4 regions of the Candidatus Enterococcus mangumiae genome follow, and region 1 is predicted to be linked to each of the others. Evidence: riboswitches for the same ligand, from Rfam matches in the RefSeq annotation. Region 1 holds a riboswitch; each other region holds the start of a gene.

What was found. A riboswitch is a leader RNA that binds a small molecule or an ion and turns the genes downstream of it on or off. The one in region 1 is predicted to bind magnesium.
Region 2: linked by a shared signal. The riboswitch ahead of DOK79_RS13385 (LCP family protein) and the one ahead of DOK79_RS11350 (FtsW/RodA/SpoVE family cell cycle protein) in region 1 are both predicted to bind magnesium.
Region 3: linked by a shared signal. The riboswitch ahead of DOK79_RS06290 (LysR family transcriptional regulator) and the one ahead of DOK79_RS11350 (FtsW/RodA/SpoVE family cell cycle protein) in region 1 are both predicted to bind magnesium.
Region 4: linked by a shared signal. The riboswitch ahead of mgtE (magnesium transporter) and the one ahead of DOK79_RS11350 (FtsW/RodA/SpoVE family cell cycle protein) in region 1 are both predicted to bind magnesium.

The regions. Positions count from the first base shown of each region.
Region 1 covers NZ_CP147250.1:2,372,792-2,380,463, forward strand. Annotated here, with positions in the region: gene DOK79_RS11340 (hydroxymethylglutaryl-CoA reductase, degradative) at 1-732, shown strand, start outside; gene DOK79_RS11345 (ISL3 family transposase) at 1,115-2,410, shown strand; M-box (ykoK) riboswitch at 2,647-2,814, shown strand; gene DOK79_RS11350 (FtsW/RodA/SpoVE family cell cycle protein) at 2,899-4,044, shown strand; gene DOK79_RS11355 (FtsW/RodA/SpoVE family cell cycle protein) at 4,034-5,173, shown strand; gene DOK79_RS11360 (phosphatase PAP2/LCP family protein) at 5,194-6,798, shown strand; partial or broken gene DOK79_RS15525 (hypothetical protein) at 6,893-7,150, opposite strand; partial or broken gene DOK79_RS15530 (hypothetical protein) at 7,259-7,633, opposite strand.
Region 2 covers NZ_CP147250.1:2,820,695-2,828,366, reverse strand. Annotated here, with positions in the region: gene DOK79_RS13400 (ankyrin repeat domain-containing protein) at 128-913, opposite strand; gene DOK79_RS13395 (lytic polysaccharide monooxygenase) at 1,367-2,713, shown strand; gene DOK79_RS13390 (flavin reductase family protein) at 2,863-3,477, shown strand; M-box (ykoK) riboswitch at 3,642-3,808, shown strand; gene DOK79_RS13385 (LCP family protein) at 4,084-4,965, shown strand; gene DOK79_RS13380 (penicillin-binding transpeptidase domain-containing protein) at 5,222-7,255, shown strand; gene DOK79_RS13375 (hypothetical protein) at 7,357-7,641, shown strand.
Region 3 covers NZ_CP147250.1:1,299,258-1,306,929, forward strand. Annotated here, with positions in the region: gene guaA (glutamine-hydrolyzing GMP synthase) at 84-1,649, opposite strand; gene coaA (type I pantothenate kinase) at 1,708-2,631, opposite strand; gene DOK79_RS06290 (LysR family transcriptional regulator) at 2,950-3,870, opposite strand; M-box (ykoK) riboswitch at 4,321-4,488, opposite strand; gene DOK79_RS06295 (class I SAM-dependent methyltransferase) at 4,936-5,541, shown strand; gene DOK79_RS06300 (hypothetical protein) at 6,000-6,584, shown strand; gene DOK79_RS06305 (hypothetical protein) at 6,568-7,134, shown strand; gene DOK79_RS06310 (hypothetical protein) at 7,149-7,672, shown strand, end outside.
Region 4 covers NZ_CP147250.1:2,221,082-2,228,753, reverse strand. Annotated here, with positions in the region: gene DOK79_RS10640 (HesB/YadR/YfhF family protein) at 1-98, opposite strand, end outside; gene DOK79_RS10635 (NAD-binding protein) at 114-779, opposite strand; gene mgtE (magnesium transporter) at 969-2,360, opposite strand; M-box (ykoK) riboswitch at 2,508-2,682, opposite strand; gene DOK79_RS10625 (response regulator transcription factor) at 2,805-3,437, opposite strand; gene liaS (two-component system sensor histidine kinase LiaS) at 3,434-4,507, opposite strand; gene liaF (cell wall-active antibiotics response protein LiaF) at 4,504-5,235, opposite strand; gene greA (transcription elongation factor GreA) at 5,410-5,889, opposite strand; gene mltG (endolytic transglycosylase MltG) at 6,031-7,206, opposite strand; gene DOK79_RS10600 (serine hydrolase domain-containing protein) at 7,425-7,672, shown strand, end outside.

The sequences.
Region 1 (7,672 bases):
ATCAATTCGATTTTGGAAGGTGTTGCCCTTCGACTGAAAGAATGGTTTCCGGAAGAAGAAATCTTGTTTAGTATCTTGAGCAATCTAGCGACAGAATCTTTAGCGATCGCCACTTGTACGATTCCTTTTGAGCGGTTAGCAAAGAACAAAGAAACGGGTCAGTTGATTGCTGAAAAGATTCGTCAAGCAAGCGAATATGCTAAGTTAGATCCGTATCGGGCAACGACCCATAATAAGGGAATCATGAATGGTATCGAAGCGGTCATTTTGGCAACAGGAAATGATACACGGGCAGCTGCAGCGGCAATCCATGCGTATGCTGCCAGAAATGGGCATTGGCATTACCAAGGATTGACCGACTGGCAGATCAAAGAGGATCATTTAGTAGGAAAATTGACTGTTCCTTTGGCTGTGGCAACTGTCGGAGGGGCGTCTAGAGTCTTGCCTAAAGCGAAAGCTTCTTTAGACATGTTAGCGATCGATTCTGCACAAGAATTGGCGCAAGTGATCGCAGCAGTCGGGTTAGCGCAAAATCTTGCTGCATTACGTGCTCTTGTCAGTGACGGCATCCAAAAGGGACATATGTCGTTACAAGCCAGAGCATTGGCGATCACAGTTGGTGCAAAAGGGGAAGAGATCGAACAAGTAGCAGCAAAACTGAGAGAATCAGGCAACATCAATCAACAAAACGCTTTAGCTGCCTTAGAAGCTCTTCGTACGGATAAAAAGTAGCGGTCAGTTCACGCAAGGTGGACAGCAAGGCAATGATTGCAAATAATTATCATTATTATAACGGCTCACCTTGGATGAACAAAAACATCAACGAATACTTGGCATCAAATGTTTATCATCTGAATTTAAGGTTTTTCATAAACAAACATAACATCTTTTTTGTTTTATCATCTTTGGTGGAGTTTCAATAGTTCTGATTAAACGTAACAGTCCTTGTTATTACAAGGATTTTGTTACGTTTTTTTGGCTCTATAATAAAGTGGACTGATGAATCAATTCTGATTCGTCAGTCCACTTTTTCTTTTTGGGTATTAAAAAACATATCGTTCTCTAGTATGATTAAATCACCACAAAATAAACAACTGAGAGGACGATATGCTCTATGGAAAATTCTATCAAAAAAATGCTCCGATTAACAGATAAATATTTAACCATCCAAGATGTTTCTTACGAAACGTTCCATCAAACCAATACTTTAGTTATTGACGCAGTGTTAGCTCCTCCTACTTCTGCTTGTTTGACTTGTGGCTCTGCCGTGAGAGATTCGAAGGGGAAAACGGTCATTGTCAAAAATGGCAAGAAAATGACCTGCATTCGTTTCGATCAATTCAACCATTTACCGCTAATCATGCGGCTGAAGAAACAACGTTATCACTGTAGAAACTGCCATACCCATTGGACAGCCCAAAGCTATTTTGTTCGGCCAAATCATTCGATTGCCGAGCATGTAAAAATGAAAATCATTGCTTTACTCACCGAAAAGGTCTCCTTATCTTTTATCGCAAAGCATTGCCAGGTGTCTATTCCAACGGTGACGCGTATTTTGAAGTCGTTAAAAACCTATTTACCAAAACAAGCCAAGCGCCACCTGCCCAAAGTATTGATGGTCGATGAATTTCGTTCCCATGTATCCTCAGAAGATAAGATGAGTTTTATTTGTGCCGATGGGGAAACCGGGCAATTAGTTGATATCTTACCCACTCGAAAATTGTCTCGGTTGACCACTTATTTCCAGACATGTGTGAATCCATCTGACGTCGACTATTTAGTTACTGATATGAATGCGGCGTATTTTCAACTAACAAAAAAAGTATTTCCTCATGCCAAACTGGTCATTGATCGTTTTCATGTGGTCAAACACATGAATCAAGCGTTCCAAGATTTTCGTGTCCGTGAAATGAAACGCCTGATTGCTTCGGGCAATCGGACAATGCCAAGGAAATTAAAAAGCCATTGGCGCTTACTCACCAAAAATCGGAAGAATATCAACCACACAGAATATAAAACTTGGCGTAGCTTTCGTGCCCCAAAGTATCCTTACCTGACAGAAGCCATGGTGCTTGACCGTTTATTAAGTGCTTCAACTGCCTTGAAAGTCGCCTATCAAGCGTTCCATGAACTAGCGGATGCCTTTCGTGACAAAGACCACGAGTCATTTTTCACTCTCTTGCATCAGTTACCAGAAACATTAGATAAAGAATTTCGGCTAAAACTACAAAATCTTCTGAGCTATGAAGAAGGGATTCGTCATTCTTTGATTTATCCTTACTCTAATGGGAAAATTGAAGCAAAAAACACCCACATCAAAACACTCAAACGAGTGTCTTATGGCTTTAAATCATTTGAGAACATGCGCATCCGAATCTTTTTGACGAATCAAGTCATTCACGTCAAATAACGAAGAAAATCCGGAGAAGAAGTGTTCACTTCTTCTTCCGGATTTCACTTGATTGCACTCATCAGTCCTTATTGACAAAGAGCCGTTTTTTTGTATATTTCAACCAGAAATTATAGAACAGTTATTATTAAATTTTAAAAATAATTTATATTTAATTAAAAAAAGCTAAAGTTTCATATGGTTATTCGAGCTTTTCTTGTGAATGAATAATCAAACAGGTATACTTTTTTTCAAATAGAATAACTTGTTAGGCGAGACTCCTAAACAAACATAGGCTATTGCGCAGAAACGTCGAAAGACGCCAATGTGTAAAACAGGAATTGTCGGATTAAGGCTCTTCATAAGATAGCTAAGAGAAATCTTTACGTTGTTTAGTGTCAAAACTCACACGATGAGACTGAAAAGCCAATCGTATTTTTCGTTTGGCTTTTTTTATTCAAGATGGGTAAGTGACGTATCTCCGCTGTAACACAAAGGAGAAATATAGGATGGGTGTAAAAGATATTAAAAAATTAGACTTATATTTACTCGTACCATATCTGCTGATCAGTGTGATCGGTCTGCTGATGATCTATAGTGCGAGTACGTTTCGTCTGATGTCATTCGATCAAAGTACGAAACAGCTTTTAGTTCGACAATTGGTATTCGTAGGACTGAGTTGGGGAATGATTTTTTTCATTTATCGAATCAGACCTGCATTCATACTCGATCATCGAATCGTAAAAATAATGATGGGGATCGGTATCGTCGGATTGATGTTGACGAAAGTACCAGGAATCGGTGTCAATATCAGTGGGGCGCAACGGTGGATCTCCATTGCTGGCTTTCAATTCCAACCCGCAGAAATCGTGAATGTCGGTATGATCTTTTATTTAGCTCATTATTTTAGAACATCGAAGCAATCATTGAATGAACTGAAAAAACCATTTTTGATCATCTCTTTATGTACTCTGCTGATTTTATTCCAACCAAAGGTAACTGGTGCAATTTTATTGATTTTATTAGCAGCAATCATGATCACCACGGTGCAATTACCAGTTCGTTATATCTTAGTGTTTTTTGCAGGATTACTCAGTCTTTTTTTGGTTCTCGGAGGAATCATCTACTTGCTAGGAAGCAATGATTTATTACCAAGCCTTTTTGCACACACATATGATCGTTTGACGATTGCATTTAATCCCTTTTTAGATCCATATGGCAAAGGATTCCAGATGAGCCAATCTTATTATGCCATGTATAACGGTGGACTTTTTGGGTTAGGGCTAGGGAATAGTATTACCAAAAAAGGATATTTACCAGTAGCGGAAACGGATTTTATTTTTTCGATTATTTTGGAAGAGTTAGGGCTGATTGTTGGCCTACTGATTTTGGCATTGCTATTTTCAATCATCTTGCGCTTATTTGTTTTAAGCGCCAACGAGCCAAACCAACAAATCGGCTTGATCTATTTGGGAACAGGAATGCTGCTATTGTTACAGACGAGCATCAATATTGCGAGTATCAGTGGCATGATCCCAATGACCGGTATCCCATTACCTTTTATCAGTTATGGGGGATCAAGTTATTTGATTTTATCACTGCTATTAGGAGTGTGCCTGAAACTGTCTTCACGAGGTGCCAGAAATGAAATTTAAATTCAATGAATTCAACTACGCACTATTTTTACCGATTTTTCTTTTTTATCTATTGAGTGTTGCCGTACAATATGGTGCAGCAGTATATGATCAAGTTCCAGTCAGAAGTGTTGTGTTCAAACAAATTGTCTTTTGTCTGATGTCCTTAGCGTTGTTATTGATCATGCAGCGCGTGAAAACAGTTGTTTTTTTAAAATATTCTCCGTATTTTTATGCTTTTTCTCTAGTAGTGATGGCACTTTTGCATCGCTTTTATGACCCGGTGATGTTTCAAATCACAGGAACAAAACGTTGGCTAAGAATCGGTGGTTTCTCCTTTCAGCCTTCCGAGCTAGTAAAGTTGACGTTTATTCTAGTCGTGGTTTATGTGACGTTGATCTATGAACAAAATGTCAAGCACCGGACTGTCAAAACAGATCTGTTTTATGTCGGCAAGATTTTACTCGTTAGTGTGCCGACCTTCTTATTGATGTACATGCAAAAAGATTTTGGAACAAGTTTAGTCTTTGTCATTTGCTTGGGGGCATTATTCATGATCGCTGGGGTCCATTGGAAGATCATGACGACAATGACTGCTGTTCTAGTGATTCTCGGGGCCATTTTGATTGCATTAGTATTTACTGAATACGGCAACCAGATTTTATATCGTCTGAATTTTAAGACTTATCAGTTAGATCGGGTACGGGCATGGGTCGATCCATTTGCATATAGTCAATCAATTGGCTATCAGCAATCACAAAGTTTGCTTTCGATTGGGGCAGGCGGATTTAGTGGACGAGCTTCATCGATCAATCCAGTATACGTACCGGTTCGTGAATCAGATATGATCTTTACGGTAGTTGCTGAGTCATTTGGTTTTTTAGGAAGTGTTTCAGTACTCTTTTTATATTTTTATCTTTTTTATCAAATCATTTATAGCGCAATCGAAACAAACAATAAAGGAAACGTATATCTCGCAGTCGTCTTTGTTTTCGGGTTGCTATTCCAAGTGTTTGAAAACATAGGAGCGGCGATTGGTTTACTTCCACTAACAGGGATTCCTTTACCATTTTTAAGTCAGGGAGGAACTTCCCTTTTGGTCATTGGTTGTGGACTGGGTATTATTTTAGGGTTTAAAAAGTATGATTGAGAAGTAGAAGGGAAGTTATTATGAAACAGATACCAAAAGGAACATTGGTGGTAGCACTTGTATCATTCGTCTTATTGGCGACTTTATCCACACTAGTTATCACAGAAAATACAGCATTCAACCAACTCGATTTAGCGATTTATCAGCGAGATCATTTAATAGAAATCCCTGGATTAACCACTTTTTTCAGCAATTTTGCAAAGCTTGCAACGATTTTACCTACTTTATTTTTCACTGGCTTGCTTGCGATAGTTAGTTGGAGGAAGCAGTACCATAAACTGGCGGTTTGGTCAGTTTCTATGGTTTTAACATTGAGTTTTGTCGGTTATGTTCTGAAACAAGCGATTCATCGGACGCGACCGGATGTGGAACAATTGGTTTCTAGATCGTCTTACTCCTTTCCAAGTGGTCATTCGATTTTGTCGATGACATTATTCTTAGTTTTTTTGATCACGATGTACATTATTTATCGAGAACAAAAGGTAAGTAAATTCGTTTGGGTAGCTGCTCTTTATCCAGTATTGATCGCTTGTTCTAGGATCTATTTGCGCGTACATTATCCAAGTGATATCTTCGCAGGTTTCCTGCTCAGTTTTTTAGTCGTTTTCTTATGCTATAGTTTATTTTTCTCTTTTATCACTAAAAAAACGGTCAGAAAAAAACATCAGCAAAAACGAGTGTTCAGTAGAAAGCAAAAAGGGTTGTTAGCCTTCATGTTGGTTCTTTTTTTCTTGGTAGCCTCTGGCGTCGCCTATGGTGTTCGCTTTTATTATGATGCAAAACAGACGGTGACCTCGATGCAACAGCCATTGAAAAGAGAAACCGTCCAACGTGAAAAAGATACGCCAGTTAGTATTTTAGTTTTAGGTATCGCCAATAATTCCATCCGAAAAACGGATTATCGGGCGAATACGATCATGTTAGTCACTTTGAATAATCAAAAGAAAACAACAACGATCACGAGTATTCCTAGAGACTCGTTTGTTGAGCTTGCAGATATGGACGGGAAGATCGACAAAATCAATCACGCCCATTCATATGGCGGGATCGATAAGATGGTGGATACCGTTGAACGTTACCTCGAAGTACCGATCCATCACTATGTGTCCTTGAATATGGATGGATTAGAAGCCTTGATCGATGCTGTGGGAGGAATCACTGTCAATAATGCGTTTGAATTTACAGCAGAAGATATCCATTATCCGGAAGGTGAGTTGGAATTAAATGGTTGGGAAGGCTTGCAATATGCGAGAATGCGGGCAGAAGATCCAGAGTCGGACTACGGTCGACAAAAAAGGCAAAGAGAAGTGGTCAATATTCTCGTCAATGAGTTTCTATCCGTTAAAAGTCTGTTCAACTATCGTCAACTGTTAGAAGTAGTAGGTGAAAATGGTACGACAGATATGTCCTTAGATCAAATGATCGAAATGATGAATGACTATCATACCGCGTTATCAAATATCACCAATCATCAGTTACAAGGGGAGCAGTATATTGGCGATGGAATCTTAGGAGAAGCAGGGATCTACTATGAAAAGATTCCAGAAGAGGAACGGATGAGAGTGATGCAACTGCTTCATGAACAATTAGAAATAAATGGCCAGAGCCTCTCTTATCAAGAGTAACTCTTGATCAAACCTGTGAAAGAAAAAAAGCAACGGAAATGACCGATTTTTGTCATTTCCGTTGCTTTTTAATTAGAAATCTATTTGTTCACGTTTATCTTTCGTTGATCGGTGTAGCAGCAAATTGTTCGATCAGTGGAACGAGTGTCAATTTCACTTTGTATTTGCGTTCCAACGCTTTTTCGATCGTAAACTCATTGACTGCGGACATAGAGATCTCCGCTAGTTTACGTGTGTCATCTTTGACTGTTTCGTTGATCACGACAGCATCTGCTGTTTTTTCAGCAGAGAATTTTGGATATTCTGCTACTTGTTTGGCAAAGTCATCAAAAGTCAACGCATCTGTCGAAGCGTTTTCGTCACTTGCTTGTCCATCCGTTTTTACTTCTTCACTGACTGGTTGAGAAGCTGTCTCTACTTTATCGACTTCTTTTGATGGTGCTTCTTTTACTGGCGCTTCGTTAGTAACTGGTGTTGCTACGGGTTGAGCAGTTGGTTGATCTTTTTTCATCCGTTGATCATTCCAGTAAGAAACGATCTCAATCAACAAGTTATCACGGAAACGTTCAAAAATCGTTGATTCACCTGAACGAATACGTTTCAAGACAGCTGTAAAATTATCGTCGATCGGGACATTGATACGTGTGTCTTCATTTGCTTGTCCAGCTAAGCCAATTGTTAGGACATGACGGTTTTTGGGATCAAGCATAACTTGCAATGGTAACCCATAACGACGTAAACTTTCTTCTTCCAATGAGCGGAATAATTGTGTGCGAATTCCATCTAAAGAAGGACGGAATTGTTTTAATAATTTCTGTTTTTGTTTTTTCTTCATAAATACTCTCCTTCATTCATACCCTTTCGATTATAAGAA
Region 2 (7,672 bases), 450 kb from region 1:
TTATGTTTGTACCAACTACATCCTGGTTTATTCTGATCGATAACTAGATGTAATAAATGAAAGGGAACATCTTGCTGAAGTGTCTATTACACTTAGAAAGATGTTCTCTTAACCTACATATTTAAACCTACTTCGTTAACTGTGAGAGTAGTTGAGTGTAGCCCAATTCGCGTGCGTAATCTTCGGCGGTTTTCCCTTGATTGTCACGTAATGTTTTATCTGCACCATGATTCAACAATTCTTGAACGATTTGTTGGTAGATCTCAGAACCATCGCGTAAAGCGACTGCTTCGATCAACGCAGTATAGCCATAATTGTTTTGATGATCGATATCTACGCGAGCATCGGTCAAGAGAAGTTTTACATTCTCCAAATGACCTTTTTCGGCTGCTGGAATCAAAGCATTGCCACCAAAACGATTGACGATCTCTTGATTTGGTTCACGGTGTTCCAACATGTAGGCGAGAATCTCTGTTTTGCCTTGTGCACCAGCATAGAGGTAAGGGCTATCTTGGATCTCGTCTTGAATATCGATCGAAGCACCATGATCGATCAATAGCTTTGCAATGTCGACAAAATTATGATGTGTTGCAATCAACAACGGAGTTTCTCCTTTTTCATTTTGTTCATCGATTGAATAATCGGTTTGTAAAATCTCTTCCACTTGCTTTCGATCATTTCCTTCAACAGCGGTTAATAAACTTCCAGATGGGTAATTCACAAGCGATTCCTCCGTTTCTTCGATTACATGATTTGTTTGCTCAGTGGTCGTTTCCTCAGTAGTTGATTCCTCAATCATAGAGGTAGAGGTGGCCTTTTCCTGTTGCTCAGGATTAGGCATCTCCTGTGGATCTTCACAACCACTAAGCAAAAATAATGAAATAGTAAAGGGTAAGATCAGCCAAACTTTCATAAATAAAACCCCCTTTATATCATCATATGATGAAGCAATAGATACCGCAAATGAATAAACTTATAATAGACGAAAAGTTGTTAGACTACTTTGCAGACAATGAATGGAAAAATTTGTTTATCGTTTTTTTACATAGTTAAGAAATAACAAAAATTAATCATTTTTAGTTTATATAATTTATGGATATAACAACCGGGGATAAAAATACAATGTGGATGTAACGAGATGAAATTAATTTTTATAAAGCATAAAATATTATGAATGCAGCGTTTTGTACGGTATTTTAACATTTTTTTCAATTGATGATTATTACCGCGTTTTCGGTAATAATTGGTTCGATTTAATCTTTTTTATCTGATATTCTTAATTCAAGATAACAAAAGGAAAGAAATGAAATATCAAAAATATTTTGTAAATCGTTATCTATATTAATCGTTTATTACGGAGGGAATTATGAAGAAACAAATTTTAGGAACAATTTTATGCTCAAGTATTTTATTTGGAGCAAGCTTGGTAATCGGTGGAAATGAAGCATCCGCACATGGCTACGTGCAATCACCGATCAGCCGTGGGTATCAAGGTCATTTAGACAGAAATACAAACTGGAATGCAGCATTCCAAAAATATGGAGCTGTTATCAACGAGCCTCAATCTTTAGAAGCGCCAAAAGGGTTTCCAGCAGCAGGTCCTGCAGATGGACAAATCGCTTCAGCTGGTGGCTCATTAGGAGACTTCAATCTTGATCAACAAAACTCTACGATGTGGACAAAACAATCGATTTCTCAAGGAGCGAACGTATTTACATGGCGCTTTACTGCTTCACATGCGACATCAAAATGGCATTATTATATGACGAAAGCAGATTGGAATCCAAATGATAAACTAGACCGTGATGATTTTGAATTGATTGGTACGATCAACCACAATGGAACAACTGGATCAACAAATCCAAGTCATTCAATCAATATCCCAAGTGATCGCCTAGGTTACCATGTTGTATTAGCAGTTTGGGACGTAGCAGATACAGTAAATGCGTTTTATAATGTGATCGACTTGAACGTTACAGGCGATTCAACGATTCCAGTGAAGCCAGAAGCACCTCAAAATGTTCGTGTTCAAAACGTGACTTCATCAACAGTAAACTTAACATGGAACGGACAAGCAAATGCAGCTTCTTACAATGTTTATCGTGATGGTAAACTAGTTGGTACATCTGTTGATCCTGAATTTTCTGATAAAGATTTAACAGCAGAAACAACTTATACATATGAAATCGAAGCAGTTAGCCAAACAGGTATCAAATCAGATAAAACAGCAATCTCAGTAACAACTACAGCAATCAGTGCAGAAGAAAAACCAACTGCCCCTAAAAACTTACACTCAATGGGCGAAACATCTTCAAGTGTTTCATTGATGTGGGGAGCTTCAACACACACTCAAGGTATCAAACAGTATGACATTTACCGTAACGGCCAGTTAGTTGGTTCAACTTCAGAAACTTCATATATGGATGAAAATCTAATAGCAAATACAACTTATTCATACGTAGTACGTGCAATCAGTACAAATGGCGAAGTTTCATATGCAAGTAATACATTGAATGTTACAACAAAACAAGGCGAAATCATTGAAGGCGTTCGCGAATGGAAATTAGGTTCAATGTCTTCACCAGAACTTTATACTGCGAACGAAGAAGTAAGCTACAAAGGAAGAGTATATACAACATTAGTTACGCATTTTAACTATGGCGATGATACTTGGGCACCTGACCAAGCACCAACATTATTCCGTTTGAAATAATCAATTTGACACTCAGTGCATTTAATTGCACTGGGTGTTTTTGTGTCATAAGACTTAGGAATAAGAACGTTTAGTTGACAATGAATAAGATTGTCCGATACCATGACTATCATTAGGATGGATCATTCAACAAGAAAGTAGGAAAGCAAATGTTCAAACGAGTTCCTTCAGAGTTAACTGAAAGAGAAAACTATAAACTATTGATCGGTTCAGTAATTCCTCGACCGGTGGCTGTAGTAGCGACACGGTCGATCCAAGGAGTGACGAATATTGCGCCATTTAGTTACTTTAATATCGTCAGTTCCAATCCACCGATACTTTCCTTAGCCATTCAGCGAAAGAACGGAGAGTGGAAAGACACTGCTAGACATCTGATGCAAACGAAGGAAGCCGTGATCCATATTTTAGATGAGAATATTCTGGTAGATGCGAATCAAACAGCCGCTAGCTTATCCAGTGAGGAAAGTGAGTTGACGTTGACTTCGTTCACGATTTCCGAATTAGATACGATCGATGTTCCAAGGATCAATGAAGCTAGTATTGCCTTTGAGACCACACTTTATCAACACGTCCCGATCATGAAAGACCAAGAAATTACGGCTGATTTATTTTTATTACAGATAGCTGCTTATCAATTGAGTGAAACTGTCTATGATGAACAAACGGGCTATATCGATCCTACCAATTTACAGCCGATCAGTCGCTTAGCTGGAAATGACTATGGAAAACTTGGCGAGATCGTTTCGATGCTGCGCCCAAAATAATCACACGATGGAATGACTCTATTTCTAAAGATCAGTGGAAGTTAATTACTTATCATCTGTCCTTAAACTTTATTAAGTAAAGATTAATTTAGTTATTTTATTTTAGTTTTTATTGATTATCGATTCAAAGAGGAATAAGATGAGTTTTGTAAAAATCAAATAAGTACTAACCTTGTTAGGTGAGGCTCCTATACAAACATAGGCTATTGCCCAGAAACGTCGAAAGACGCCAATGGGTCAAACAGGAATTGTCGGATTAAGGCTTTTTCCAATAGCTAAGAATGCGTTCTTTACGTTGTATAGTGCTAAAACTCGGACGATGAGATGATGCCAGGTCAGAAATCTTGTTCGAAAAGGTTTCTGACCTTTTCTTAGTTTTCGCTTCTTTTTATGCTCGCTTCGCCTAACTTGTGTCTGGACGAGAAAGGGGAGTAATGGAACGAACTTTTTTTGATTTTATGAGAGAAATACACAAAAAAGGATCGACGAGTTGCAGCTCAATCGACCCAAAAGACATGAAAGAGAATACACTCTTTACTTGACTCATCATAAGGGACAATGTTCTATGTTGCAAGTAGAAGAGTTTGAAAGGAAGAGTCATTTAACATGAAACCATTTCAAAAAATCATCTTAAGTATCTTGCTCGTTCTTGCGATGGTCATCGGCTTTTTTTCTTTTGAATTTATCCAAGGTTTTTCATCAGTTAAGCAATCCGACACAGTGGACAAAGTCGATGCAAAAGATGTTCCGACGATCATCAATGTCGCATTGATTGGTTCTGATGCTCGATCAAAAGAAGAAAACGGGCGTTCAGATTCGTTGATGGTCGCTCAATATGATCAAAAGACAAAGCAAGCAAAATTGATTTCTATTATGAGGGATTCTTATGTACCTATACCGGGATATGGCATGAATAAAATCAATGCAGCCTATTCCTACGGTGGTATTGACTTATTGGACAAAACATTACAAGAGAATTTCAAGTTAGAAACGCCTTATTATGCCAGCATTACATTCCAAGATTTTATTGATTGTGTCGATGAATTATTTCCAGATGGCGTAACCATCGATGCGGAAAAAGATCTTGATTTAGATGGTGTAGATATCAAAAAGGGAGAACAAACAATGGACGGCAACACCTTACTTCAGTATGCGCGCTTTCGTGAAGACGAAGAAGGGGATTTTGGTCGCATCCGCAGACAGCAACAAGTCGTTGAAGCGGTAGCCAGTCAACTGAAAGATGTTACATCGATCATTAAACTACCAAAGGCAATCGGAAAACTTTTAGGCAGTATCCAGACAAATCTACCCGAAAGTGTCTTATTAGATTGTGGTTTGGATTTTCTAAACAATGACAAAAAAATCGATACGTTGTCAGTGCCAGTGGACAAAAGTTGGGATTTCAACGATAATACACCGGCAGGTAGCGTGTTAGAAATCGACTTAGCCAAAAATAAGCAAGCGATCAGTGAATTTTTGAATAAATAAGCCTTTGTTAAATCAGTGGTTATGAAGGAAATATTATTATCCAGAAATAAGTCGGAGACTCGGAAAATCAGAGATGATTCCGAATCTCCGGCTTATTTTGATAGGGTAGGGTGAACAGTGCGTACTTTTTTCGTTAAAAATTCATTAATATCATGACAGGAATCGTTAAGAATCATTTAGTTCATAACGCTACTTTTCCTGTCATATGTTAGAATATCTTTGATTCGAACTTTTTAATAAAGAGAGGTATTCAAACATGAAAAGGAGTGACAGACAAAAGAAAAAATCGACCGGTATCTATATTGGAGCGGGAATTGTCGTCTTGCTTGCAGCTGCTGGTGGTGGCTTCTTTTATTATCAACATGTCCAAGAACAACAAGCGGTAAAAGCTGGTGAGAAAACCATTGAAGGATTTATCGATTCACTGAACGATGAAAACTATGAAGAAGCGGTGAAATCACTTAAAGTTCAGGGGAATAATGATCTCACTGAACAAGATGTCTTAGAAAAATATCAAAATATCTATGGTGCAGCAGAAATCAGAGGCATCAAACTTTCAGATCTATCCGTGACAAAAAAAGAGAATGATACGTATGAATTTACGTATAAAGCAAAAATGAACACGACGCTGGGAGAGCTGAAAGACTTAGCTTATGAAGGTACATTGACAAAAGATGGCGACCAAACCAAAATCAACTGGCAACCGAATTTGATTTTCCCACAAATGGAAGGTCAAGATAAAGTCAGTTTGAGTACCGAAGTAGCGACGCGTGGTGAAATCTTAGACCGTAATAAACAACCTTTAGCTACTACTGGAAAATTGAAGCAATTAGGTGTTGTACCTGCAAAATTAGGTGAGGGTGAAGAAAAAACAAAAAATATCAAAGCAATCGCTGAAGGCTTTGATTTGACCGAAGACAGTATTGAACAGGCGATCTCTCAAGGATGGGTCCAACCGGATTACTTTGTGCCTTTAAAAATCATTGAAGGAGAAACACCAGAACTTCCAAGCGGAGCGACGATCCAAGAGGTTGACGGCCGTTATTATCCTCTAGGCGAAGCTGCTGCTCAGCTGATCGGTTACGTGGGCGATATTACAGCAGAAGACATCGAGAAGAATCCTGAGTTGAGCAGTACAGGAAAAATTGGTCGTTCAGGGCTAGAAATGGCTTATGACAAAGAATTAAGAGGAACAAATGGTGGGAAACTAAGTGTGACAGATGAAGAAGGAAATGAAAAAGCTGTCTTACTCCAACACGAAGTGAAAAATGGCCAGGATATCCAATTGACGATCGATGCTAACGCACAAAAAACAGCGTTTGACAGTTTAGAAGGTAAGCCGGGTTCTACTGTAGCGACAGCACCAAAAACTGGCGATTTATTAGCCCTTGTCAGTTCGCCAAGTTATGATCCGAATAAAATGACGAACGGCATCTCTCAAGCCGATTACAAAGCGTATGAAGAGGATCCGAATCGTCCGTTTATTAGTCGCTTTGCTACAGGATATGCGCCAGGTTCAACATTCAAAATGATCACCGCAGCGATTGGCTTAGATAACGGAACCTTGAATCCAGATGAAGTCTTGACGATCAATGGTTTAAAGTGGCAAAAAGACAGCTCTTGGGGTTCTTACCAAGTGACGCGTGTCAGCGACGTCCCTCAAGTGAACTTGAAAAATGCGTTAGTTTATTCTGATAATATCTATATGGCACAAGAAACATTGAAAATGGGAGAGGAAGCCTTTAGAAAAGGACTCGGTCAATTCATTTTTGGTGAAGATCTGGACTTACCGATCCAAATGAATCCTGCCCAAATCTCGAATGAAGATTCATTCAATTCAGAGATTTTATTAGCTGATACTGGGTATGGACAAGGGCAATTGTTGATCAATCCGATCCAACAAGCAGCGATGTATAGTGTTTTTGCGAATAATGGCAATTTGATTTATCCACGTCTAGTTATGGATCAGGAAACAAAAGATAAGAAAAATGTCATCAGTGAATCCAGCGTCCAAACGATCTTGCCAGATTTAGTCGATGTCGTGCAAGACCCGAATGGAACCGCACACTCTCTAGCTGCATTAGGCATTCCGCTTGCTGCAAAAACTGGGACAGCCGAAATCAAAGAAAAACAAGATGAAAAAGGACAAGAAAACAGCTTCTTGTATGCAATCAATCCTGAAACGAACGGCTATTTAGTGATCAGCATGTTAGAAAACAAAGAAGATGGCGATTCTGCGACTAATCGAGCGCCTGCGCTATTGCAGTATTTGAATCAAAACTATCAATAAATTAAGTATCTGAAATCGGATACAAAAACATTGGTTATTTTCTTCTGCTAGTGATACACTGGTGATGTAAGCTAGTGTAAATAACAAGAGGAGGAGATCAGATGACTGATGGGCCAAAAGCAGTAATAGCCGAAATGGCTGGAAGTATGTTGAAAATCCAATTTGATAATAGAGAAACGAGATATTTAAAATCACACTTAGCAAAAGAACATGCAGAAGCTTTTTCGATGAAAAAGGATAAAAAGAAGAATATCCTATTAGCTTCACAAACTACTTGGATTGGGTCGACGATCACGATCCAACCAGACGGTACACTGGTGTTGAATGAAAATGATGTTTACTCGCCAGAAGAATGTTGGAACGAAAGTAAAGCACATCTGAATTGAGAAAGAAACCCTTCCGTTGGATTCAAAATCA
Region 3 (7,672 bases), 1.1 Mb from region 1:
ATGTACAAAGGTTATTGTTTGCAATAACAAATAAAACCGTGAATCCCTTCATTAACAAAGGTTTCACGGTTTCTTTGATTATCCTATTCCCACTCCACAGTTGCTGGTGGTTTAGAGGTAATATCGTACACGATACGGTTCACGTGTGCGACTTCATTGACGATACGTACAGAGATTTTTTGTAGTACATCCCATGGGATACGCGCAAAGTCAGCTGTCATGCCGTCGATCGAAGTGACTGCACGGATGCCGACTGTGTAGTCATACGTACGTCCATCGCCCATTACACCCACAGAACGGATGCCTGGTAAGACAGTGAAGTATTGCCAGATGTCACGGTCAAGACCGGCAGCGGCGATTTCTTCACGTAAGATCATATCTGATTCACGGACGATCTCAAGTTTTTCTTCAGTGATTTCACCTAAGACACGGATACCAAGACCTGGTCCAGGGAAAGGTTGACGCCAAACGATTGAATCAGGCATACCAAGCTGTGTACCTAATTCACGGACTTCGTCTTTGAATAGTGTATTCAATGGTTCGATCAATTCAAATTGCATATCCTCAGGCAAGCCACCTACGTTGTGGTGTGATTTGATCGTTTGGGCAGTTTCTGTTCCACTTTCGATTACGTCTGTGTAAAGTGTTCCTTGTGCTAAGAAAGATACGCCTTCTTCGCCAGCAAGTTTTGTTGCTTCGTCGTCAAACAAGTAGACAAACTCATTACCGATAATTTTACGTTTTTGTTCAGGATCAGAGACACCTGCAAGTTTATCTAAGAAACGCTCTCTTGCGTCTACTTTGATAATGTTCAAGCCGAATTTTCCGCCTAAGCTTTCCATGACTTGATCTGCTTCACCTTTACGCAATAGACCGTGGTCAACGAAAATCGATGTTAATTGATCACCGATTGCTTTTTGTAAAAGGACACCAACGACACTTGAATCCACTCCGCCAGATAAACCAAGTAGGACTTTTTTATCGCCGACTTGTTCACGGATTTTTTCGATTTGCATGTCGATGAAATTGTTCATTGTCCAATTTCCTTCACACTGACAAATGTCAAAAGCAAAATGACGTAATAATTCGATTCCGTATTCTGAATGACGAACTTCTGCGTGGAATTGGATACCGTAGAAGTTACGTTCTTTGTTTTGGATCGATGCGATCGGGCAGTCGTTACTTGTAGCAACAGTTTCAAAACCTTCTGGTACTTTCGTCACTAGATCTCCATGGCTCATCCAAACGGTTTGTTGTTTTGGTGTTTGGCTGAATAGCGCCGCATCATCTGCTGTTACTTCAAGTAATGCTTTTCCGTATTCACGGTTTTTCGCTGGCTCAACAGAACCACCAAGTTTGTACGTGATCAATTGCATACCATAACAAATCCCTAACACTGGAATCCCTAAATTGAAGATTTCAGGATCAATGCCAAAAGCATTTTCGTCATAGACACTGTTTGGACCTCCAGAAAGGATGATCCCTTTCGGATTCATGGCTTTCACTTCTTCAGCTGTAATGCGGTGGCTCAATAATTCAGAAAAAACACCTAAATCACGGATGCGTCGTGTAATCAATTGATTATATTGACTACCGTAATCTAGTACGATGATTTTTTCAACGTTTGTCATATCGGCAACGTTCGTCACATTTATTACCCCTATCCCTTTAAAATTTATCTCAAAATAGTTGAACTATTTTAAAATGCTAATATTTTCGCATGAAAATCGAATCGATGATATGATTTTCAGTTTTATGGAGAATTATATCGGCTCTTCCACGAGTAGGCAAGATATATTCGTTTAAATTCTTCAAATTCACATTTTTCCATACATCTCTTGCCATTTTGAATGCATCTTCACGATTGCCAATGGCAAATTGATAGTAATAGTTTTGTGGATGTTGAAAAGCTGTATCAAGTAACGCACCAAAGCGATCCAAATACCATTTTTCGATCAATTCAGAATCTGCATCCACATAAACAGAGAAATCAAAAAAATCACTGACGTAAATTTGTTGATTGGCTGGCAGTTGGAGCGTATTGATTCCTTCGACGATCAAAATGTCCGGTTGTTGGATCAGTTCATATTCATCGGGAATAATATCATAAACATCGTGGGAATAGACCGGTACTTTTGTTGTTTCTTGACCAGATTTTACTTGGTTAAGAAAGTCGATCAGCATTTCCATGTCATAGCTTTCTGGAAATCCTTTCCGATCCATGATGCCACGTTCTTTTAAGACTTTATTCGGATACAAGAAGCCGTCGGTGGTGATCAACTGGACATTTCTTCGTTTGAATGTCCGAGATAAGATCATTTGTAACAAGCGTGCAGTCGTACTTTTACCAACTGCGACACTTCCGGCAATCCCAATGATAAACGGTGGAACTTGGACGTACTTGTGTAGGAATAACCCTTTGCTCAGAGAGAGGGATTCAAACTCTTTCATATGAAGAAAGATCAAGTGTGCAAGTGGTACATAGATGTCGCGAACATCTTGCATGGAAATACGGTCGTTCAAACTTTTTATACTATTTAGTTCATCTTGTGTCAATGGAGCTTGACCATTTCGGTAAAATTCGCGCCACTCTTCTCTTGCCACACGGTAATAATTCATTGGATCATTCATACATAGCCTCCTGGATTCTCCCATCAATGGACCTATTTTAACATAAAAGAGCATCAAACCCTACCACTTAGGCGAGAAACTCATTGGTTTTTCTCAAATCAAAGGATGGAAGAATAAGTATTTCGTTTTTTTTCATAACAGAAAGGCGGGGAGGGCATAGATGGGATTTCAGTAAATAAAAAAGAAACATCCACAAAATTTTGAAGGGTAGATTTCGTGGATGTTTACTTATTTTATGAAGTTAAATATTTCTGTGTTGGCTTCTTGCCTGCATTTATTTTTGATCTTTGGTTCCTTGTCTTAGTTTGACAGTAAGGCTTATCGTTTTGACAAGTAAGAGGGGTGATTCTCTATCGAGGTTCTTTCTAAAGTTTTGTGACATTTTTGAGTAAAGATTGCTTGGATTTCTTTTTCAACTTCTGGATAGAAGTAAAAGTTTTTTGATTCACTATTTTTATAAAGATAAAAATGAATGGTCGGAAATGTTGGTAAAGAGACAAAACAAACGGGTTCAATGGTTAAGAGTTCTTGTGCAAAGGGATTGACTAATAACATTCCTTTGCCTTCTGTGATCATCTTCATTGCCCCTAAGCTATCTGGACAAACGATATATTTTGGTTCGCTCGTCAGCTGTTGTGCTACTTTTTTTGTGATCACTTGATGTTCGACATGATCGAGTAAAAAGATAAAAGGTAATTCTTCAAGTATCTCCGTGGACAATGCACCATCTGGTTTTAGTAAATATTCACTGACTGCTACTTTGAGTTCTAAAGTTGCCAACCTTGTTTGAACAAATTTCGGGTGATCTAAGGTGGCAGAAGTAATCGCAAAATCGATTTCTTTCTGGCTTAGTTTATTCAATAAGTCCAATGAAGGAACATAGCGGTAGTCGATCGTAAAGCTTTGATGATGAGTTGGATACTTGTCTGCTTCAAAGATAAACGATGCATCACTTGTGCCAACACGCAAAGAAGGATAGTCCACTGATTCATTTAATGAGATATTCAATTTCTTCGCTTCCGACAAAATCAATTCTACGGAAGGAAGAATCGATTTCCCATGGCTACTCAACTTGATTTTTTTGCCATGACGTTCGAATAGTTCAGTCCCGATTTCTTGTTCTAAACTTTTTAACGAACTACTTAATGAGGAAATACTGACATGGAGCTCTTTTGAAGCTTGTGAAAGACTATTGAAACGGGCAATCATATAGAAATACTCTAATTTTTCGATCGACATACACCTATGCCTCCTTTAACATTTTATTCTCCCCCTAAATTTCTCATGCGCCTTTTTAAAAAACAAGGGTTATATAGCAGGGCGCATAGAGATTAAACATTCCTTAATAAATGTGAAACGAATCACTATTACTTTTAATAGGAAATGAAACATGACAGTTTTATCGGTTGCTAGTTGATTTTTATGCGAGTCAATGATTTATAGACTCTTGATCGAAGGCTAGTGATTGATAGGTTGCAATGGATGAAGTGAATCTCAACTAGGAAAGGGAATCAACACACCTAGGAAAGCAAAAGAATGTGGAATAAGACACGCTTACTTAAAGCGGTTTTCTACTGATTTTTTGGTGGCGTGAGGTTTACTGACAACATAAAAAAGCCTCCTTAATACATAAAGGGCGGCGTACTCAAATAAACATTGGATAGTGTAATTTGCAATTGTAAGGCGCAATTGTAATCACGTTAATTGAGCTTTGGCTTTCTGAGACGTAAGAAACAAGTTCTAGTTATCTTGGAAAAGCCTTAATCCGACAATCCCTGCTTTACTCGTTACTGTCTCTCGACATTTCCGAGCGATAACCTATGTTCTTCAGAGTAACCTCACCTAATATGATTATTTTTTCATCCATATCATAAAGGGCAGTGGAAGTAATAGTCAATCATGCGCGTTTCATGAATAGAGATATCATGGAGATATTTGTCTTCTTAAAAACGATAATAGTAGGGTTTATGGGACTTCTATTGATATTTTCTCTACTTTCACGAAACAGATTACGCAAATACCGAAAAAGGAGAAGAGTGAGCAGCTAAGAAAAGTTTTTTCTTCCGTATCGCGATTAAATGGTTTTATTTATAAAAGAAAACCGAAGAAAAGGTGTTCCAGAAGCAACTCCTTCGGAAATAAGCCAGGAAACCCAAAAATTTGAAGAACAATTTTCGGGTTTCCTGGCTTATTTCTCGAAGCTGGACACTTCTGTCACACCCTCGAAGAAACACAATTTCGCTTGCACCTTCTCAAGGAACACGATAGACTATGAACATCTAATAGATGAGAAGGATGGAAACTATGACGAATCATTATTATTCCGAACACCCAGAGACTGCTCATGAGTTTGATGAATGGTCATTTGAGTTAAGAGGAAAAAACTTTCAGTTCGTAACAGACTCGGGCGTGTTTTCACGTGAAACAGTCGACTATGGCTCACGCGTATTGATTGATGCCTTTGAATGGACGCAGTTACCTGAAGGCAAAATTTTGGATGTTGGTTGTGGCTATGGTCCAATCGGGCTTTCTCTTGCATATGCGAGTGAACGTTTTGTGGAGATGGTAGACATCAATGCTCGAGCGGTGGACTTAGCACAAGGAAATGCGAAGCGCAATCAAATCAAAAATGTAGCGATCTACCAGTCAAACATTTATGATGAGGTGGCAGAAACAGACTATGCTGCAATCGTCAGCAATCCGCCGATCCGTGCAGGCAAAAAAGTCGTACATGAAATCCTGACTGGTGCCTATGCCCGTTTGCGTACAGGTGGTACTTTAACGATCGTCATTCAGAAAAAACAAGGCGCACCTAGCGCGCAAAAGAAAATGCAGGAAACATTTGGTAACGCAGAAATCGTGATCAAAGATAAAGGATATTATATTATCCGAAGCGTGAAAGAAGATTAAAAATAATCGCATAAAAACAAAGAAACAGTCAAAGGAATGAGTAGTCATTTCTTTGGCTGTTTTGTTTATTCTTACAGGAAGCTGGTAAATGGGTATGTGAGAGGAACTAGAATACAAAGAAAGTAAAAAACAAGAAACAAAAAATAAAAAATATGGAAATAAAATAACTTGCTTATGAGTTTTTGTCGTTTTAAAATTAACTTGAAAAAAGATATTATATTTGAGTTTTGCTTCTTTTAAAATAACAAATTATCGTTGTTGGGATAGGTGCTTGATTATGGACACCGTGCAAACGACAGGTGAATGGCGCTCAAAATCGAAATCTAAAGAGCAATTTCAAGGGTGTTTGTGGGGCTAGGATGCGTATGCTGGAGTTTTTATAATGATAAAAATATGTTAACCATTTTTTGAGAGTTACAGCGGGAAGTTAGTTAAGAAGTAATGGAGGAGGAAAGAGAATGGAGTTTTTAAACGAAGAAGAAATGGAAAAACTTATCCATAAATGGAGCAATAGAATGGGAAAGTACCAAATTCTATATTTGGATCATGCTTTTTTTCGTGTGACGAATTATCAAGAAGAAGAGAGTCATAAACAAGCAATTTTGCAATTTTTGAATAATAAGGATCATCATTCCTACAAAAAAGATAGCCGTTCAACAAATAATATCATTTTCAGCGAACTTTTATCATTTGATCACCTAGAGCAGTACCCGATTTTAGTCAATCCTGCGTTGATGCGAGGATCTAACCTTAGCTACAGCGATTTTTTTGGTGATTATGGACATTATACTCATGGTTTTCTTTATGGTAGAGGGGATCGTTCTAGTGAAGAGAAGGATTTTTATCGCTTAAATAAAGAATTATTTCCAGAACAAGAGCGCTTAGTTATTAGAGAATGGAATGATGATTGGTCGACATTTTTTTGTATGGGTAGAAGGCATAAAGGAAATCGCTTATTCACAGTATACGATCCACAACAAAAACGTATAACTGTCATTTACATTCCGCTAGTAGAGGAGGAGCCATATGAAATTATTGGATAAGGAGACGAATCGCTTTGTATTGACCATGGTTGAAAAAAATATTTGGATGAAAGATGTAGCGATCAACTATGTATTTTTCCAAGAAAAGAATCATCAAGGATACGAAAGCCATAGAAAAGCAGCTCTGGCATTTGTTACATCCATCAATGAGAGACGAGGGCATGATCGAATTGAGTATACAGATAAACTTGATTTCCCAGTCAATATAACAGCACCTTATTCCATAAATCCTAATGTAATGGAAGCCAAAAGGATTCCATTTGATGCTTTTTTTTCTACATATAGTAACTTGAAAGGTCAATATATTTCAGATTATGCCTACGCTTTTTTTAAAATTCCTTTTTTCTATAGAGGAGGCAAGAAAGATTTCATTGAACTAAATGATTACTTGTTTCCTAGGAAAGAAACATTAGTCATTTACCAATGGAACAACATATGGTCAGATTATTTTGCTTATGGAAAACATTCCGAAAAAGGAGCGTATCTGTGGACGATTTATGATCCAACAAGAAAAAGATTTACGGTATGTGGGGCATCGAGGTTAAAATGAATGAGGAGGAACAAATGAAATATTTAAAAGAGGAGACGTGTCAGTTTGAAAAGAAGCTTTGTTCAAAAAAATTTCCAAGATCTAGGCTTGGGCTCGATTATGTTTTTTTTGAAGAAACAGATTATCGTGGATATTCCAGTCATCGTAAAGCTGCCCTCGAATTCATCAAAGTGAAGAATGATGAAAGAGGTGTTCCAGGGATTCTCTATACAGATTTACGTTACTTTGATGATTTACCTATCATACACGATCCGATCAAATTGATATATGCAGTGAATCCAGAGTTAATGTATGGGAAACCGATAGAGGCAGATGCTTTCTTTTCAGTTGAAAAAACAGATAAAAACAACTATGTTTCTGGTTACGCTCAAACATTTCTTGATTCTCTGTATTCTAATATTGGGGATGAAGCAGATTTTCTTTTTTGGAATGATGTATTATTCCCTGATAAAACTGCGTTAACGATATACAAGTGGAATGATAATTGGTCGAATTATTTTTCTGCGGGTAGGGAATGGATGGGTACTTTCTTTTGGAC
Region 4 (7,672 bases), 150 kb from region 1:
CCGTATACTTTCCCAAAAAAACGGATGCCGTAATTTTCAGGTAGATCTACTTCACTTTGAAACCATTTTTTTGCTTTGTCCGTTACTGTTAATTGCATGTGATGATCCCCTTTTTATTGATTCATTTTATCATCGAGTATATCTACATCTTCTGTTTCTCCGATAACTAGTAAGTTGTCATTTTCTCGCACATATTCATCTGCGGCTGGTGAAACAACAACGGAACCGTCGAAGCGACGGATCGCAACTACAGTCAAATCAAAACGCTGTCTGAAATTTAATTCGGCTAACGTTTTGTTGAAAAACTTCGGATTTGATACGCGAATCTCCGCAAGAGAAAAGCGATCTGATAACTCTAGATAATCCAAGATATTTTTGGAAACGAGATTGTGGGCGATCCGTATTCCCATATCTCTTTCTGGATGAACGACTCGATCTGCCCCGATTTTTTCAAGCACTCGGGCATGGTACTCATTTTGTGCTTTGGCTAAGATATTCGGCACACCCATTTCTTTGACCATCAAAGTCACTAAAATACTTGCTTGGATATCTTCGCCAATTGCAATGATCACATGATCAAAATTTCTGATCCCTAAAGAACGTAAGGTCATTTCATCCTGTGCATTCGCAACAACTGCGTGTGTTGCGATATTCATATATTCATTCACTCGGTCTTCACTGCTGTCGATGGCTAATACTTCTTGACCAGCTTCGACAAGTGTACGACAGATACTGCCGCCAAAACGACCAAGCCCTACGATTGCAAAATTCTGTTTCACTTTTTCCCTCCTTTTTCCATTACGCTTCAAGTATAGCAAAGCCACTCTAAAAACAAAAGTACTCCAGCTTTGCCTCGATCAGAAAAGAATGATTTCAATTTATTCCTAGTTGAGAAGATGACTATTTATGAATCAAAGGGTCTAATTTCTTTATGCTCTAAAAAGTACGGACAATCACCAGTTGATTTTTTACAACAAGTATCCTAAGAATACATTGACTGAAACAAAATAAATGAACAATCCAGCAATGTCTTTGATCGATGTGATGATCGGTGCAGAACCAGCTGCTTGATCAATATTCAATTTCAGCAAAATGAATGGGATCAAGAAGCCAAGTGCAGCAGCTAAGGTCATTGCAAAGACCAGTGAGATGCCCACAGCTACACCTAATAATGGAATCCCTTGCCATACGGAAGCAACGATTCCAGAGACGATTCCTACGACGACCCCTAAACTTAAACCAATGCCTGTTTCTTTTAAAAAGTGCTTAACAAATGTATTGAGATCGATGTGACCTAAAGATAATCCACGAACAAAAACCGTTGAGGACTGAGTCCCAACATTTCCTCCCATATCCATGATCAAAGGAATAAAAATAGCAACAGCTGCAACTGACTCTAACGTTTGCTCAAACTCATCGATGACTAGACCTGCTAGCATCCCTGCAACCAATGTGATGGCTAAGAAAGGCAAACGAACTTTCCAGATTTGCCATAAGCTACCATTGATCAGCACGGTACTACGGTCGGCTTCTACAGAGGCGACATCTGCTAAACCCGCTGCATTGAAGATATCCTCCGTTGTTTCTTGTTCTAAGACATCGATGGCGTCATCTACTGTCACGATACCGACTAGCCGTTTCTCTTTATCGACGACCGGAATAGCAATCAGATCCAACTCTTGCAGTAAATGGGCAGTTTCTTCTTGGTCTGTATCTGTAGTTACATAAGCAACATGCTTGATCATGATTTCTTCAATAAGCTGATCCCCTTCTGCAATGACTAGATCTTTTAGTGAAAGAACACCTTCAATTTTTTTCGCCATATCTGTCACATACAAAATATAGATTGTTTCCATTTCTTTCGCTAATCTTCTGATTTTATGCAGTGCTTCTTCTACGGTCATTTCTTTTTTGATCGAGATGAACTCAGTCGTCATGATCCGTCCGGCTGTCTCCTGTTCATAGCCCATCAATAGATTCGTTGTTGTGCGCTCTTCCTCAGAAAGCTCTGCCAATAATTTTTTAGTTACACTTGCTGGTAATTCGTAAAACAATCTTACCCGATCATCCGGAGCCATCTCATTGACAAAATCGATGACGCCCTCATCTGTAAAAGAACGAAGTAAATGTTGTTGGACAGCTGGCTCAAATGTTTCGAAGATTTCGAGCGCTTTTTCTTTTGACAATAACCGAAAGACAATTACTTGTTTATTTGAAGGTAATGTCACAAATAATTGGATCAATTCTACTTTCTCGATCGTTGCTAAATACTCTTTCAACTCTTCCAGTTTTTTCTGCTCAAGATAATTAAGAATCGTCAATTGTGTTTCCTGGTTGGCTGTATCATTCAATGTTCTCATATCGCATTCTCCTTTGTTACATCGTTTTTTCGATATAAACTTGTTGGATAGATGGATTCGTCTGGGAAAACATAGAATACATAAAAAGACGGCCTCCAAAAGAAGCCGTCTCATAAGATCCCATCATTGTGGTTCTAGTGTTTACCTGAACGAACTTCTCGTCTGAGCTTTAGCACTAAAAGACGTAATTCTGGAATATCATCCAGATAGCTACGTTAAGCACGCCTTAAGCCGACGTTGCCTGTTATACCCTGTGGCGTCTCTCGACGTTTAAGGGCAGTAGCCTGTGTTCTTTTAGGAGCCTCACCTAACAAGTTTTTATAATTAAACCCTACAGGTAAAATTGGTTTTTGTCAATAAGAGGATTAGCATTTGATAAAATAATCTCAAATATAGCTAATCAATTTCCCAGAAAGTAAAGTTCCGCTGATTTCATCTATACTTTTACTTTACTAATCCGTGTTTGAACGCATAAATTGCCGCTTGCGTGCGATCTTCTACTTCTAACTTGGCCAAGATATTAGATACATGTGTCTTGACCGTTTTTAAAGTAATAAACAATTCATCGGCAATTTCCTGATTGCTTTTTCCTTCAGAGATCAACATAAGAATCTCATTTTCACGATTGGTTAAATCATCATGCAAGATCGGCTCATTGCGTCGACTCATTTTTTCCATCATTTTAGTAGTTACTTCAGGTTCAAGTACACGTTCCCCTCTTTGGGTCGCGCGAATCGCATCAGCGATCTCATGCGCTGTGGATGTTTTGAGTAAATAACCTGTGGCACCAGCTTCAATGGCTGGATATACTTTTTCATCATCGATAAAACTTGTAACGATGATGATTTTTGCTTCTGGCCAATCTTTTAAAATCGCTTTGGTCGATTCGATCCCATCCATTTCTTCCATCACTAAATCCATCAAGATCACATCTGGGCGAAGTGCCATCGCTTTTTCATAGCCTTGTCGTCCATCTTCAGCTTCCCCGATCACTTCGATATCTCCTTGGATCGACAAATAGGAAGAAACGCCTAAGCGTACCATCTCATGATCATCGACTAGCAATACCTTTATCATTTTTCCGCCTCCTTCATCAAAGGAACTTTGATTTCTACGCTTGTCCCTTGTCCTTTAAAACTAATGATTTTTACTGTTCCACCAATACCCGCTACACGTTCTCGAATATTATTTAGACCATAGCTACCGGTTTTTGTTTCATTCATGTTAAAGCCCGTACCGTCATCGATCACTCGCAATAAAAGATTGTTATCGATCTTATGCAGATAGACTTCTAGCTCATTTGCTTTCGCATGTCGTAATGTATTGGAAAGTAGTTCTTGCACGATCCGGAAAAGATGATCTTCGATGGAAACAGATAACGAAATATCTTCAACATCCCATTTCAATGCAATCTGGATCTTGTTTTGTAATTCTTTCAATAGTTGTTCGATTCCTTGCTTCAAACTCTTTTCTTCAAGATTGACTGGACGCAAGTGAAGAAGCAACGCACGCATCTCTGACTGTGAAGCATTGATGATATCCGCTACCATCCTTAATTGTTTACGAAACATTTCTGGCGTATCACTTTTTTCAGCCTGTTCTGTCAACGCAGACATCATCATCATGGCTGCAAATAATTGCTGGGAAACCGAATCATGTAATTCACGAGCTAAACGATGTCTTTCTAATTCTAAGATTTCTTCTTTCGTTTGTCCATCCACATACTGAGGACGACTCGTCAATATTTGGAGCTCACTTGAAACCTCGATCATTTTTTCTTTGATCTTAGTGATTTCTTTTTCAATTTCTTTGACATATATATCGTCCGATGCGCTCGGCAATGAATCGTTTAACACTTTTGCCTCATAATTACCAGAAGAGAGTGCTCGCAATTGTTCTTCGATTTTACCATACCGTGCTTTTTGTAAAATAGAAACGATCAAAAAAACAATCAAACCGACACCTGAAGAAATCGCTAATAAGTGAAATATCAATGGGACGTATAAAATTCTAGCACTTAACAAAGTACGCCAAAAATGAGTTTGATTGCTTGCGTAAAAATAAGTAAAAAACGAAAATAAAATGACGATAAATGAGGCAATCGAAGCATAAATAGCTAACATCGGTCGAGAGAGTTTCTCTATCATGCTCGAATCACCTCAATATCCCCAAGTAGTGTGTTCGTAATGATCTTCAAACGACGTGGATTTTCATCGTAATCGTTGCTATAGATTTTGATCGACTCATTCTTCAATGAGAATTGTTCTTCTTCAAATTGGACGTTTCCTACTAACGTTGCGTGTTCTAAACTGATCGCAATCCCTAGAGGAACCAAAATACGCGTTCTGCCAATGCCTTTTCTAACAATAACGATGTTATCATCTTTAGGTAATAAGGTATTTCCTAAATCGATGATCGTATCACCTGAAATAAGAGAGATATTGATATCATCCCATTCATACACATCATTGCCGATCCGTTGGTTACCAAATAATTGTTGTTTTTTTCGTTCATTATTGTGAGATTTTAATTGCTCTGTTTGGACCATCACGATTTGCTTTTTTCGCCAAAAAGCATTTTTCGTTAGATCGATGCCTGAAATCTCCACACCTTTAAGACCAATGAACAAGACAGCAAAGACTGCCATTACCCATAGCGCTGGACTGTTGATCAAACTGAAGAAAATAACTAATCCACCTAGTACAAATTGAAAATTTTGAAAACCAGATCTCGGTGATTTTCGCAATGCAAGATAGATATTAAAAATACCAAATAAAACTAATAGTAATAACTCAACATTATTTACGATCTGCCAAACTGCAAAGATCAAAAGTAATGCTTCTACTACTATAAAAAAGCGCCAAGAGCTATTCATCGCTATTTTCCTTTCTATTTCATTCTCTTTTTTATCATACCTATTTTTGTTTCGATATGCTATAGGACTTTAGATGTAATATCCTTCTTATAACAAAAAAGGCCTGGGACTTTGAGTCATGATCCCAGACCTTTTTGTTTAGACAGACGCATGGATCTGTGCCTGAAAATTTACTTATGCTTGCGCGACCTTGACGATTTTTACTTGCATATCGCCACCAGGTGTTGAAATCGTTACTTCATCATTTTTATATTTACCGATCAAAGCTTGTGCAATTGGTGAGTCGTTTGAGATCTTTCCTGAGAATGGATCTGCTTCGGCACTTCCTACGATCGTGTATTCTTCTTCTTCGCCATCTGGCAATTCGATGAAGGTCACTGTTTTACCAATAGACACTTCGTCTGAATCGACGCCATCGTTATCAATGATCTGTGCAAAACGGATCATATTCTCGATTGTTGTGATGCGTCCTTCTACAAAGGCTTGCTCATCTTTTGCTGCCTCATATTCTGAGTTCTCAGATAAATCACCAAAGCCACGGGCGATTTTGATTCGTTCAATGATCTCTCCCCGTTTAACTGTTTTTAATTCTTCTAATTCTTGTTCTAATTTCGCTTTTCCTTCAAGCGTCATAGGATATACTTTTTCTGCCATGTATAACTCTTCTCCTTTATTCTATGGAATACCGCAAAAGGTAATCTTTTACGGACTACAGTCCAAAAAAGATTACCATGCTTTTTCTAAAATGTAAATGTTTTTCTAAAAAATAAATAAAGATCTATTTAGCGTTCTTTTTTAGCTATTTACGTATTTGTGTACTAACTCCATATGCTCTTCATAGGTCTTTGCAAAATAAACCTCACCTGTAGTGATATCTGCAACAAAATAATAATAGTCGTTTTCTGCTGGTTCGATCACTGCTTGGATAGCTGCTTCACTCGGACTGTTGAATGGCCCTGGTCCATAGCCCGTATTCGTATAAAGATTATAAGGCGAATCAACAGCTGTATCTTCATACGTCACAAATTCTTTGTGTTCGCCCAACGCATATAGAATAGAAATATCTGATTGTAATGGCATCCCGATATCGATCCGGTTATAGAATACTCTTGCGATATTTTTACGATCTGATTCAGATACCCCTTCTTTTTCGACCAATGAAGCAAGTGTCAACACTTCTTGAACAGTATGGTTTTGCTGTTTGATGGTTGAGAAATAAGGCTGCAACACTGTATTTGTTTTATTGACCATTTGGATGATCAAGTCTTTGAGTGACATATCTTTATAGTAATCATAGGTCGCAGGGAATAAATATCCTTCTAAGCGATATTTAGCATTTTCTGCTTTCGCTGCACTTTCTAATAGTTCTGGGAATTTTTGAGTCAACTCATTGAAAAATGATTCGTTTTTTAACAGATCCAAAAACTCTTGTTTATCTTTACCAGTGACCTTAGCAACACGTTCTGCAATCTGTTCTGCATCGATCCCTTCAGGTATCGTGATCTTCCCATCTGCTACTTCCGTTGGTTCGGATGTGCCACCTTCTTGGAGCTGTTTCCCTATTTCATCTAATGTCATGTTCGGCGCCAGTTGATAAAAGCCAGCCTGGAAGCCAGTCATATTCTTAAATTTTGTATAATAATTAAATACGATACCGCTTTTGATGATCTGGTCTTGTTCTAAAATCTCTCCAATTTGCTTATTTGAAGAGCCGCTAGGTATTTCGATCGAAACCAATTGATCATTGTTTGAATCTAAAGGTTTTAATCCACTATCGATATAGCGATATACCGTAAAACCAAATACACATCCAATAATTAGCAACGTAAGCGCAATCACTAAAATTATCTTTCCTACGATTTTATCTTCTTTTTTACGCAGGTCTTTTCGTTTACTGACTACATCTGTCGAATCAGTTGCATCCTTTTGTCTTCGTTTCTTCTCATCTGGATGTTGTTTGTTTTCTGACAAAACAACTCCTCCTTACTATCAACTTCATAACTTTATTCATTATACATGAAATTTAGGCAGAGGTGAATTATTTTTAACAATTCTTATGTCAAAATTGTAAGTAGTAAATCAACTCGATTCGACTTAAAATAAAAAAATAAAACGATTTTTATTCACAAAATAACAGTAATCTGCTTATTTTCATCAATAAGCTCTTACAAAAGAGAGGATTGATACATTTGAAAAAAAGAAAACACGTGGAAAGAAAAAGAACTACTTTATTTTCCTTTCCCCAAAAAATATGCCTATTTGTTTTAGTCATCACTATTGGAATCATTTCGTGGACTGTCTATGAAAAAATCCAAGCGAAAGTATCAGCTACGATTCAAGTGACGAATGATTCACTTGATTTGACTGATAACGAACAAGCGCTTGCTGATCAGATCGATCAATTATTACAAAAAAATAAATACGTTGGATCTGTCTA